3 regions of the Clostridium sp. MF28 genome follow, and region 2 is predicted to be linked to each of the others. Evidence: a T-box and tRNA genes for the amino acid it is inferred to sense, from the RefSeq annotation. Region 2 holds a T-box; the other regions hold tRNA genes.
What was found. A T-box is a leader RNA that pairs with one kind of tRNA and senses whether it is charged. The one in region 2 lies ahead of alaS (alanine--tRNA ligase), so its partner is inferred to be a tRNA-Ala.

Region 1: it has a tRNA-Ala gene. The T-box ahead of alaS (alanine--tRNA ligase) is inferred to sense a tRNA for this amino acid. The anticodon was not compared.
Region 3: it has a tRNA-Ala gene. The T-box ahead of alaS (alanine--tRNA ligase) is inferred to sense a tRNA for this amino acid. The anticodon was not compared.

Annotation. Positions count from the first base shown of each region.
Region 1 covers NZ_CP014331.1:3,009,994-3,014,565, forward strand. Annotated here, with positions in the region: gene AXY43_RS12815 (hypothetical protein) at 1-1,116, shown strand, start outside; gene AXY43_RS12820 (VanZ family protein) at 1,420-1,872, opposite strand; gene AXY43_RS12825 (hypothetical protein) at 1,918-2,355, opposite strand; tRNA gene AXY43_RS12830 (tRNA-Ala) at 2,612-2,687, opposite strand; tRNA gene AXY43_RS12835 (tRNA-Ile) at 2,689-2,765, opposite strand; rRNA gene rrf (5S ribosomal RNA) at 2,810-2,926, opposite strand; rRNA gene AXY43_RS12845 (23S ribosomal RNA) at 3,000-4,572, opposite strand, start outside.
Region 2 covers NZ_CP014331.1:4,715,568-4,720,139, reverse strand. Annotated here, with positions in the region: gene alaS (alanine--tRNA ligase) at 1-2,435, opposite strand, end outside; T-box leader at 2,670-2,848, opposite strand; gene AXY43_RS20705 (AI-2E family transporter) at 3,279-4,307, opposite strand; gene AXY43_RS20700 (PRC-barrel domain-containing protein) at 4,288-4,572, opposite strand, start outside.
Region 3 covers NZ_CP014331.1:3,353,069-3,357,640, forward strand. Annotated here, with positions in the region: rRNA gene AXY43_RS14420 (23S ribosomal RNA) at 1-1,415, shown strand, start outside; rRNA gene rrf (5S ribosomal RNA) at 1,525-1,641, shown strand; tRNA gene AXY43_RS14430 (tRNA-Ile) at 1,654-1,730, shown strand; tRNA gene AXY43_RS14435 (tRNA-Ala) at 1,732-1,807, shown strand; gene AXY43_RS14440 (HD domain-containing protein) at 1,901-2,416, shown strand; gene AXY43_RS14445 (transcription repressor NadR) at 2,431-2,952, shown strand; gene AXY43_RS14450 (NAD(P)/FAD-dependent oxidoreductase) at 2,955-4,340, shown strand; gene AXY43_RS14455 (DUF1667 domain-containing protein) at 4,357-4,572, shown strand, end outside.

The sequences.
Region 1 (4,572 bases), 1.7 Mb from region 2:
ATAATATTAAAATCTTTGAATATAAAAAATAATATTAAATCTATGATGGTTGTACTAATAACCGCATTCATTTTCTTTGATGGTAATTATTTAATTTGGTTTAATAGCCTATATGGAGAACCAATGATGATAACTACACTATCGCTACTTGTTGCATCCATTCTTAACTATATTAAGTACAAATACGTAGTAAAGGGAACGGAAAAATTAATGTCGAAAATACTTTATATATTATTTTCAGCATTTTTATTTTTAGGTTCTAAATTACAAGTTATTACTTCTTTACCTATTATTATAATTCTTATATGTAAAATATTATTGGATAATAGATATAATCTAAATAAAATCAATTTAGCTATTTTATATGTTATTACATGCTTATTGATAATCTATCCTATTCGCATCAATATGAATAGCAACAACTTAAGTAAAGACACCCAGTATAACTCAGTCTTTTATGGAGTACTAAACGAATCTACTACACCAGAGCAAGACTTGATAGATTTAGGCTTAGATCCTGATTTATCAGCTGAGGCTGGGAAACATGCTTATTTGGATTCTGATGAATATGTCAAATATATTCCTGGTTCAGAAATAACTGATGAAAAATTCTACAGTAAAATAAATAACTTTAAACTTGGAAAATTCTATTTAACTCACCCTACTCGTTTATTAAATGGCATGAAATATACCGCAAGTAAGGCATTCTATACTAGTACCGGACTAGGTAAGTACTCAAAAGCTGATAGTTTAACCCCAGTTAGGGATTTCCATCGTTTCACACTTTGGTCATCTATAAGGGAAAAAATATTGCCTAGAAATTTATATTTTATAGGATTAATTTATCTTATTGTTCTGTTATGCTCACTGTATAAATATATTCGAAATAGTTCTAACCCTGAAATCAAGAACAAAATTCTCTTGCTTTGGACTGTTATATTTATAGGTATACTTCAATTTCCAATGCCTTTTGTCGGCAATGGAAAGGCTGATACCTCGAAACAATTATTTTTATTCAACTTCACTTTTGATGCATTATTAATGCTTATTCTTGTTTATATTCTATTTAAAGTAAATAATCTATTTAAAATAAAATTTAATTCATCTCATAAATAGGCTTAACAAGTAATCTTAGAGTAATTGTAATTTTGTTTACTCTAATTAAACCAATATCTATATTTGTTTATCACTAACTTATATTTATGTTTGCATCACATATTTAATTTATTTTATAGAAAATGAAGGCTAAGTATACAATGCTTAATTTGCATTATATACTTAGCCTTCACAATTTTTATTTACTTTTATTCCTTATTCTCATACCTTAAAATAATTAGCTGATTTATATTATTTTAAAATTCGAATGATTAATTTGGTTTTAATATTAAATTACTATATCCCAATTATTCAAATTATCTTTTATTTATCTTCATTAAACTTGCCAACTATATGCATTCTAAATAGATTAATCAATATTAGTGTAATACCCCCAACCGTATCTATTATAACATCTCTAAAAGCACCTTCTCTTCCTAAAACAAATAATTGATGTATTTCATCAGAACAAGCGTAAAGAAATACAAAAGCTACTGTCACAAAAATAACTCTTCTGATATTAAAATACAATTTAAACACATTAAACGCTAATAATGATAATACCATATATTCAAGAAAGTGTGCGCATTTTCTAACTATAAAATTAGTAAGCTGCCCAAATATTCCATTCATATTGATACCTATAGCAGAAAGAATATTTATTACGCCTTCACTTTGAGAATCAGATATTTGAGCAGGTTGATTAGACATAATAAATATCCCTATCATCCAAACTATTAATAAAAACCAGTAAATAATTTTCCTTTTGTTCTTCATATTCCATCCTCTTTAAGTACAATTTTAAAATTCACAGATATTATATTACTCAGACATATATCTATTTATATAAGCAAGTGATTCTTCTAATAATTCTTGCCCTTTTTCCAAACCATCGATTTTCATCTCTAAGCTACAAATTCTTTGATCAATTTGATACATAAACTGCTTTATATCTTGTAGTAACTTTGCTTCATAAGTAACTTGCACACCTTCATCATCAATGTATATTTTTTCTGGTGGAGCACCACACTTAGAACACTTAGCATATATTCCTTGTTTATCTAAATTATTAAACACCTTAAATGTATCGTTATTACACTCTGCACAATTTGATAACATTATAAATTCATAATAACTCACATCATAATAATAAGTACTTCCACAGTCTTTACATACTAATTTAAGTTTATTGTCTTCTGTTGATATATGAAATTCATTACCGCTACATCCATCTTTTTTGCAGACAATAGTTCTTACCATAATCCTACCCCTCGCAATATAATTTTTATACAATAAATAAAAATATTAAATTACATTTTTACATATATTTTACATATAAATTATATATTATAATTCATTCATTGTATACTTTAACAATTAGTATTTTTAGCCTATTTTATACTGTTGTTCTACTATTTTCTGCACCATATAACTCATACCAGTAATAAATATTATTTAACAACAATATTTATAATAATAAAACAAAAAAACTATGAATAAAATTCATAGTTTTTAATGGTGGAGATAAAGAGATTCGAACTCTTGACCCCCTGCGTGCAAGGCAGGTGCTCTCCCAACTGAGCTATACCCCCATGGTGGACCTTCAGGGACTCGAACCCTAGACCTACCGGTTATGAGCCGGTTGCTCTAACCAACTGAGCTAAAGATCCGTAAGTTAAATTTCTTTAACTTAACTCTTGTAATCTACAAGATTACCTCGCAACGTCCTACTCTGCCACACAGTCTCCCATGCAGTACCATCGGCGCTATAGACCTTAACTTTCCTGTTCGGAATGGGAAGGAGTGTTACCTCTATGCCATCATCACGAGATCTTCAATTTGAAAAAACCTTGTTCTTTCAAAATTGCACATAGTTTTTTTAATGTATTTACAACTTGACTATATTGGTCAAGCCCTCGACCTATTAGTATCAGTCAGCTAAATATGTTACCATACTTACACCTCTGACCTATCAACCTTGTAGTCTTCAAGGGGTCTTACTAGCTTATGCTATGGGAAATCTCATCTTGAGGTGGGCTTCACACTTAGATGCTTTCAGCGTTTATCCCTTCCCGACTTAGCTACCCAGCTATGCTTCTGGCGAAACAACTGGTACACCATAGGTCAGTCCATCCCGGTCCTCTCGTACTAAGGACAGCTCCTCTCAAATTTCCTACGCCCGCGACGGATAGGGACCGAACTGTCTCACGACGTTCTGAACCCAGCTCGCGTGCCGCTTTAATGGGCGAACAGCCCAACCCTTGGGACCTACTTCAGCCCCAGGATGCGACGAGCCGACATCGAGGTGCCAAACCTCCCCGTCGATGTGAACTCTTGGGGGAGATCAGCCTGTTATCCCCGAGGTAGCTTTTATCCGTTGAGCGATGGCCCTCCCACGAGGTACCACCGGATCACTAAGCCCGACTTTCGTCCCTGCTCCACTTGTAGGTGTCGCAGTCAGGCTCCCTTCTGCCTTTACACTCTTCGAACGATTTCCGACCGTTCTGAGGGAACCTTTGGGCGCCTCCGTTACATTTTAGGAGGCGACCGCCCCAGTCAAACTGCCCACCTAACAATGTCCTGTCACCAGTTTCATGGCATCCAGTTAGAACTTCAATACTATCAGGGTGGTATCCCAACAACGACTCCACCAAGGCTGACGCCCTAGTTTCCCAGTCTCCCACCTATCCTGTACAGACAATACCGAAATTCAATGCTAAGCTACAGTAAAGCTCTACGGGTCTTTCCGTCCAATCGCGGGTAGCGAGCATCTTCACTCGCACTACAACTTCGCCGGATTTGCAGTTGAGACAGTGCACAAGTCATTACGCCATTCGTGCGGGTCAGAACTTACCTGACAAGGAATTTCGCTACCTTAGGACCGTTATAGTTACGGCCGCCGTTTACTGGGGCTTAAGTTCACACCTTCGCGTTACCACTAAGTGTTCCCCTTAACCTTCCAGCACCGGGCAGGCGTCAGCCCCTATACATCAGCTTTCGCTTTAGCAGAGACCTGTGTTTTTGTTAAACAGTTGCTTGTGCCTATTCTCTGCGGCCTGATTTCTCAGGCACCCCTTCTCCCGAAGTTACGGGGTCAATTTGCCTAGTTCCTTAACTGCAATTCTTCCGTCGGCCTTAGGATTCTCTCCTCATCTACCTGTGTCGGTTTGCGGTACGGGCACTACTTCTCTCTCTAGATGCTTTTCTTGGAAGCATGGAATCAGATACTTCGGTTCCGTAGAACCTTCCCCATCACGCCTCAGAATTGTTGGAACGGATTTGCCAATCCCAACTCCCTAAACGCTTAGACTAGCATCCAATAGCTAGCACATCCTATCCTTCTCCGTCACACCATCGATAATAACGATTATAGTGGTATTGGAATATCAACCAATTGTCCATCGACTACGCCTTTCGGCCTCGCCTTAGGTCCCGACTAACCCTGAGAAGACAAACTTTACTCAGGAAACCTTAGAT
Region 2 (4,572 bases):
CCAGCATTTGCACTCATAAGTAAAACTATGCTATTTGGAGCTTTATCTCTTACTTTTTCGCATACATCTCTTAAAGTATCACTATCAACGTCTTTTAATTCATAAGAAATTACATTTATATCCTTAACGTTTCTTGAAGAAGATACTATATCATCTATTCCCATTGATGCGAATTTAGATTTTAGAGCTGTTATTTCTTTATCTTTTTCCTTAAGCTCCTTAACTTGTTGATCAAGCTTAGCTAATAATTCTTTTTCTGAGCATTTAAGCTTAGTTGAAATTTCTTTTAATAAGTCTTTCTTTTCATTTACTATCTTATAAGCTTCTTTTCCTATTACAGCTTCAATTCTTCTTGTTCCTGCAGCAATACCACTTTCAGATATAATTTTGAATAAACCAATCTTTCCTGTGTTATCTATATGTGTTCCACCACATAATTCCTTAGAGTATTCCCCTGCACTTACAACTCTAACTTTATCAGCATATTTATCATCAAATATACCTATAGCTCCACTATTTTTTGCTTCTTGAAGATCCATAACTTCTGTAACAACTGGTGTAACACTTGTAATTGCTTCATTTACTAAATCTTCAACCCTACTTATTTCTTCCTCTGTCATAGCTTCAAAGTGAGAAAAGTCAAATCTAAGTCTATCATGACTTACATATGATCCAGCTTGATGAACATGTGATCCAAGAACCTCAGTTAATGCTTTATCCAAAAGATGAGTTGCAGTATGGTTCTTCTTAATATTTTCACGTCTAACTTTATCCACTTCTATAGTAACTGTATCTCCCACTTTAAGTTCTCCTGATACAACTTCAACAAAATGAACTATTTTTCCGCCTATGTTCTTTTTAGTATCAAGCACATTAGCTTTAAAACCATCATTAAATATTACACCTGTATCTCCTATTTGACCACCCATTTCAGCGTATAAAGGAGTAACATCAGTAACTATAATAGCTTTATTTCCTTCTGTTATAGCATCTGTAAAGTCTTCACCTTCAATTAACACTTTAACTTCTGCATTTAAAGTATCATTGTCATATCCATCAAAAACAGTTTCGATTTCTCCTGGTATAATATCTAATGTTTTAACATCAGTTCCCATGTAATTAGAAACTTTTCTTGCACTTCTAGCTCTTTCTCTTTGAACTTTCATTTCTTCGTGGAAAGCATCTTCATCTAATGATAAGCCTTCATCTTCTAATATTTCTTTTGTAAGTTCCATTGGGAAACCAAATGTATCATATAATTTGAATCCATCCACACCACTAAGAACTTTTTCATTCTTTGCTTTTAGTTCACTTATAAATCCATTTAATATTTCCATTCCTGAATCTAAAGTTTCTCTAAATTTATCTTCTTCTATTTTAATTACTTTTTTAATATATTCTTTTTTGCTATTTAGTTCTGGATAAGCTTCACTCGAATCTCTTATAACAGTATCACATAAATTGCAAAGGAATGCTTCTTTAATTCCTAAAGTTTTCCCATGTCTTGCTGCTCTTCTAAGAAGTCTTCTTAACACATATCCTCTACCTTCATTTGATGGCATAACATCATCTGAAATCATGAAAGTTATCGATCTAATATGGTCAGTTATTAATCTTAAAGATATATCTGTTTTTTGATTTTCTCCATATTTAACATTAGCTAATTTTGCAACTTCACTTAAAATATTTTCTAATGTATCAATTTCAAAAATACTATTCTTCTCTTGCATTATAGTTGCAAGTCTTTCAAGTCCCATACCTGTATCAATGTTAGTATTAGCAAGTTTTTCATAGTTTCCTTTTCCATCACCATCAAATTGAGTGAAAACAAGGTTCCAGAATTCTATTATCTTATCTTCATCTGCTAATTTAACAAACTCATCAGCGTTAGTTGGTATTTCTTCTGATCTATTAAAATGAATTTCTGTACAAGGACCGCATGGACCTGCACCATGTTCCCAGAAGTTATCTTCTTTGCCTAATCTAAATATATGAGTTTTATCTACATCTGTAAGTGTAGTCCAATATTCATATGCTTCATCATCATCTAAATATATAGTTACATATAATCTATCTTTAGGAAGTTCCAACACCTCTGTGATAAACTCCCAAGCCCAAGGAATTATTTCTTTCTTGAAATAATCTGCAAAAGAAAAGTTTCCAAGCATCTCAAAGAAAGTACCATGTCTACTTGTAATACCTACGTTTTCTATATCCCCTGTTCTAATACATTTTTGGCAAGTTGTAATTCTTCTCTTTGGTGGCTCTTGTAATCCAGTAAAATAAGGCTTCAACGGAGCCATTCCTGCATTTATTAATAATAAACTTTTATCGTTCTTTGGAACCAAAGAAAAGCTATCCATTCTTAGATGATCTTTACTTTCAAAAAATTTCAAGTATGCTTCTCTTAAGTCATTGGTTTTCATAAATTTCATAAACTATTCCTCCATTTTTTTCAGTTAACAGTTGACTCCGATATCCATTGTGAATATCTTTTTATTGTTTATAATCTTCTTATGAAGATTTAAGATTTCATAATTATTTGTGACAAGTTATTAATTGCAGAACCACTGCTCTTTTTATAGGCGAAAAGATCCTAATTGCAGCATAGCTGCTCTTTTTATAGGTGTATAATTTACCAAATAAAAAAAGCCCTCTCCCCAAATAGATATAGGGACGAAAGCTAGAATTCCGCGGTACCACCCTAATTATGTATGATATAATCATACATCACTTAGTAATTTATAGCTCCTAGGTAGCTTCAAAATATATAGCCAAAAGTTTTCACCAACCACTTTTTCTCTGAAATGACTATGATAAATTTACTTATCCTATTCATCGCTAATATTTAATTATTTCATCAAAATTATATTTCATATAGATAATTATGTCAATATTCAACTTTATTTGTACTACCCTAATGCATAAGCTTTTTTATAGATAACCCAACTATAATCTATACTTATGTGTATAACTCACCGAAATGAATAATATACTTTTGTTCCAGTTTCTAGGTAATTATGATGGGTGATTCTAAGGCTATAAAGTTGCACTGTGTGAAAATTCTGCTAACCAAATATAAAATTCGGAGCATCACTTTTTGGGTTTTCTGCTTAAGTACCTTTAACAGCTCATTTTCAAATGTTTTCTTCATATTATTGCCCTTGTGGTTATAAATATATTTATGATTTCTAGTGCAGATACGAACTTAAGGTTTTAGTAACTTTGTAAAATGTTCATCTAATAAATCCAATCCTTAAGTTGTTTATCTATAAAATCTAGAACAGATAGTAATTTATATCATCATATAAAACTTTTATAATGACAGCTATTGGCACTACTAAAACCATCCCAACAAATCCGCCAAATTTGTCTCCTATAAGTAATAAAATTATTATAACAAATGGATGCATCTCTGTGCTATCCCCTGTTATTTTCGGAGATAAAATATCGCCCTCAAGCTGTTGAATTATGAACATACCCACAATTACCCAAAATGCCTTTATTGGAGAATCTAAAAGTGCAACTATTACCGCCGGAACTGCACCAAAAATTGGTCCAAAATAAGGTATTATGTTTAAAATTGCATTCAATATAGAAATCCATAAAGGAAATTTTACTTTCAATAATAATAACAACATCAATGTTAATCCGCCTATCAATCCCGAAAGCATCAATTGACTTGTTATATATCTTGTTAATACTCTATCAATATCGCTTAATATTTTTTTAGTAAGCCCTCTTTTAGAAGTTGGCAATAGCAACAGCATTTTACTATATATTTTATTACCATCGCAAAGAAAGTAATAAACCATAATAGGTATTATTGCTAGTGACATTGCATTATCTCCAATGCTCATTAAATTTTCCACTGCATTTTCTGAAAAATTTGTCCAAAAAGCATTTCCTTTTTCTAAAATTTCATTATAAATTACATTAGTGGTAGAAAAGTCATCCAAGTTATTTTTCTTTAACATTCCTTCAAGTAAGTTGCTTACGTTATCAAATATATTACTGATATTAGATATCTCATTAAATAGTGTAGGAACTATAACAATTATACATGCAGTTATGATACCTATAATTATTAATATAACAACTATTGAGGATATTTTTTTACTTATTCTAAATTTCGCCTCAAATCCATCCCTAATAGGAGTCAAAGTATAAGCTAAAATAAAAGATGCTACAATAATATTTATTATTGAATTTATTGATTTGTTAAAAATGTAAGCTAATATTAAGCAAATAAAGCATAATAGGGTTATACCTAGAAGAATTGCTTTTTTATGCTTTCTTAATTGCATTGTGCCTATCCATATTATGAGGTAAAGTTTTAAACATAACTCCCTCATTTCCTGTATATAATATATATTCCTCTCCGAGGATGCATCTATTTAATAGAATAATTTGCTTACCCTTTATCATTTTATCTACTAACCCTGAGCTTATAACTATTGCTTTAATTGAATAATCTTGTATATCTATTATAATATCCTCTAGAACTCCTTTAACATTCCCCAATGTATCAATAACTTCCATATACTTAATCTCTTTAAATGTAAGTCCCTC
Region 3 (4,572 bases), 1.4 Mb from region 2:
GGATGCTAGTCTAAGCGTTTAGGGAGTTGGGATTGGCAAATCCGTTTCAACAATTCTGAGGCGTGATGGGGAAGGTTCTACGGAACCGAAGTATCTGATTCCATGCTTCCAAGAAAAGCATCTAGAGAGAGAAGTAGTGCCCGTACCGCAAACCGACACAGGTAGATGAGGAGAGAATCCTAAGGCCGACGGAAGAATTGCAGTTAAGGAACTAGGCAAATTGACCCCGTAACTTCGGGAGAAGGGGTGCCTGAGAAATCAGGCCGCAGAGAATAGGCACAAGCAACTGTTTAACAAAAACACAGGTCTCTGCTAAAGCGAAAGCTGATGTATAGGGGCTGACGCCTGCCCGGTGCTGGAAGGTTAAGGGGAATACTTAGTGGTAACGCGAAGGTGTGAACTTAAGCCCCAGTAAACGGCGGCCGTAACTATAACGGTCCTAAGGTAGCGAAATTCCTTGTCAGGTAAGTTCTGACCCGCACGAATGGCGTAATGACTTGTGCACTGTCTCAACTGCAAATCCGGCGAAGTTGTAGTGCGAGTGAAGATGCTCGCTACCCGCGATTGGACGGAAAGACCCCGTAGAGCTTTACTGTAGCTTAGCATTGAATTTCGGTATTGTCTGTACAGGATAGGTGGGAGACTGGGAAACTAGGGCGTCAGCCTTGGTGGAGTCGTTGTTGGGATACCACCCTGATAGTATTGAAGTTCTAACTGGATGCCATGAAACTGGTGACAGGACATTGTTAGGTGGGCAGTTTGACTGGGGCGGTCGCCTCCTAAAATGTAACGGAGGCGCCCAAAGGTTCCCTCAGAACGGTCGGAAATCGTTCGAAGAGTGTAAAGGCAGAAGGGAGCCTGACTGCGACACCTACAAGTGGAGCAGGGACGAAAGTCGGGCTTAGTGATCCGGTGGTACCTCGTGGGAGGGCCATCGCTCAACGGATAAAAGCTACCTCGGGGATAACAGGCTGATCTCCCCCAAGAGTTCACATCGACGGGGAGGTTTGGCACCTCGATGTCGGCTCGTCGCATCCTGGGGCTGAAGTAGGTCCCAAGGGTTGGGCTGTTCGCCCATTAAAGCGGCACGCGAGCTGGGTTCAGAACGTCGTGAGACAGTTCGGTCCCTATCCGTCGCGGGCGTAGGAAATTTGAGAGGAGCTGTCCTTAGTACGAGAGGACCGGGATGGACTGACCTATGGTGTACCAGTTGTTTCGCCAGAAGCATAGCTGGGTAGCTAAGTCGGGAAGGGATAAACGCTGAAAGCATCTAAGTGTGAAGCCCACCTCAAGATGAGATTTCCCATAGCATAAGCTAGTAAGACCCCTTGAAGACTACAAGGTTGATAGGTCAGAGGTGTAAGTATGGTAACATATTTAGCTGACTGATACTAATAGGTCGAGGGCTTGACCAATATAGTCAAGTTGTAAATACATTAAAGAAACTGTGTGCAATTTTGAAAGAATAATATAAAAAATACTTGACATAAGATATGTTCCAAAGTATAATATTATTTGTAATGATCTGGTGATGATGGCATAGAGGTAACACTCCTTCCCATTCCGAACAGGAAAGTTAAGGTCTATTACGCTGATGGTACTGCATGGGAGACTGTGTGGGAGAGTAGGAAGTCGCCAGGTAAAATTTAAAAGGGATCTTTAGCTCAGTTGGTTAGAGCAACCGGCTCATAACCGGTAGGTCTAGGGTTCGAGTCCCTGAAGGTCCACCATGGGGGTATAGCTCAGTTGGGAGAGCACCTGCCTTGCACGCAGGGGGTCAAGAGTTCGAATCTCTTTATCTCCACCATTAAGAAGTTATGAATTAATTCATAACTTCTTTTATTATACAATTATTTAATTATTTAATTATGTTTAGTATGAATAAGCATAGGAGATAGGAATGTTTTCATATAGAATAAAACAATTTTATTGGGCAATAGAATCTATATTCGTTAAGGAAGATATGGAAATACTAAAGATGTATCTTAGTATTTCTGAGTTGAATTTATTTATGAAACTTACTAAATCAGAGCGGCAACATTCAATAAGAGTCTGTAGAACGGCTATAAAATATATAGAGGATAATAATATAGTTGATATCGATAAAAAAAGGATGGCTAGGTGTGCATTATTGCATGACATAGGAAAATTAGAATCTAAATTAAATATATTTTATAAAGGCATTATTGTTTTTTTAAATAGTATTACTCGCGGGAAATTTTTGAAGTATAATAAAAATAAGAAAATAATAAGTTATTATAATCATCCGGAAGTTGGAGCAAGACTGATTGAGAGTATTAATAATGATGAATGCTTAGACGTAATAAATTCTATCAAGTATCATCATAATAAAAGTGATATTGACTCGAAAAATATATATTTAAAAGTATTAAGTATATCTGATGATTGCAATTAAAATAGGAGGGAAATATGAATTCTATTGAGAGAAGAGAGGATATAATTAAATTACTTCTAGAAAGTAATGAGCCTTTGAAAGGAAGCTTTATAGCAAAAAGATATTCTGTAACTAGACAGGTTATAGTAAAAGATATAGCAATTCTTAGAGCTAAAGGTAAAAATATAATAGCAACTCCAGATGGATATATAATTAATGCAAATAATAATAAAGCTAAAGCAATTATTGCAGTAATTCATACTGAAGATGAGATGATTGAGGAATTAAGTATAGTAATCAAATATGGTGGAATGATTGAAGATGTAGTAGTGGAGCATCCATTGTATGGAGAAATAAAAGGCATGCTTATGATTAAGAATTATAATGAGTTAAATAAATTTATTGAAAAATATAAGGAACAAAAAGCAAAATTACTATCTGCATTAACTAATGGAGTTCATCTTCACACAATAGCAGCTGAAACTCAAGATGATATTGATTTAATTATATTGGAATTGAAAAAGAACAACTTTATAGTTTCAGATTTGGAGGACTAGTAATGGATTATGATGTATTAATTTTAGGCGGTGGGATAATTGGATGTGCAGTTGCCTATGAACTTTCAAAATATAATATAAATATAGCGTTAATTGAAAAGGGATATGATGTTGCAAACGATATTTCATTTGCAAATACAGCTGTAGTTTATGATGGTTCAGAATCAAGTAGTAGTAAAATGGCTCTCTTGGAGAAAAGAGGTATTGATATAATAAGGAAGCATTGTAAAAAGTTCAATGTTAGATATAATAAGATTGGTTCATTAAGGCTTTTCTTAGATGAGAGTGGTGAACTATTAAATAAAGTGTACAGTGATTCTATGGAGCGAGGAATAGATGGAGTTCGCATAATAGATAGTGATGAACTTTATAATGTGGAACCAAGTTTAAATTTAAAGGCAAATAAAGCTATCTATTCTGAGAATACTTCAATAATATCACCATATAACCTAGCTGTTTCATATGCAGAAATAGCTGTAGATAATGGAGTGAATTTTAGATTAGAAGAAGAGGTTATAGATATTAAGACTATTTCTAAGGGATTCAGAGTAACTACGAATAAAAATAAGTTTACTTGTAAACTAGTTATTAATACAATTCCAAATGAATCCTTTAATGATATGTGTGGTAATGTAACAAGCGAAATGAAAAATAAAAAAGTTAAGTGTATAATAGTTAAGAAAAGTATAGGCGATAACTTAAAGAAAATTATTATTGAAGATATAGATGAAGAAAATTCCATGATAAAGGTGCCAATATCCGAAAATGAAAATTTAATTGGAATTAAGATCAGTGATAATTTTAGCGCTAAATTAGAATTGCCAGAAAGAATATTGAAAAATATAAAAAAAGAGTCAATAGTTAATATATTTACAGAAGTATACAGCGAAAATGATATGTTAATAGATGATAGTAATTTGGAGGCCGGTTATATAAAGGTTGTAGGAAATCATTATGCTAAAATATCAGTTGCACCAGCAATTGCTCAGGATATTGAAAAGAAAGTTAAAGTAAGTATGAATATAACGAAGAAAAAGGATTATATTGATAAAAAGAGAGAGACATATATATTTGGAGAGATGACTAAAGATCAAATAAATAGAATAATTTCTCTTGATAAGCGTTATGGCAATATTATTTGTAATTGCAATAATATTTCTGAGGGAGAGATTATTGATTCAATAAGAAGACCTTTAGGTGCAAGAACAGTAGAGGGAGTGAAAAGGCGTACAGGGATAGGTCTTGGAAACTGCAATGGTTCAAGTTGCAATATAAAGATAATAAAGATATTGGCAAGAGAGATGGATAAAAGTGTTTTAGATATAGTAGATGATTCTATGGATTCACAAATTTTAGTTGGAAGAATTAAGGAGTTTAATGAAATTTAGATTGGAGTAATTAGTAATGCCTAATAAAGATGTTTTTACCAGTTTAGTTAGAGTAAAAGGTAATATCAATTACAAAGTTGTATCAGTAAAAAGTAATAAAAGCGTTGAGAAGCACTTATGGAAAGAATTTTCAAAGGTTCTTAGTAGGATTTATGTTAGTACTCCTACTAATATTGGCGATAATATTTGTAAGAATATACTTAATACTGGCGTAGACATAATATGTACACGG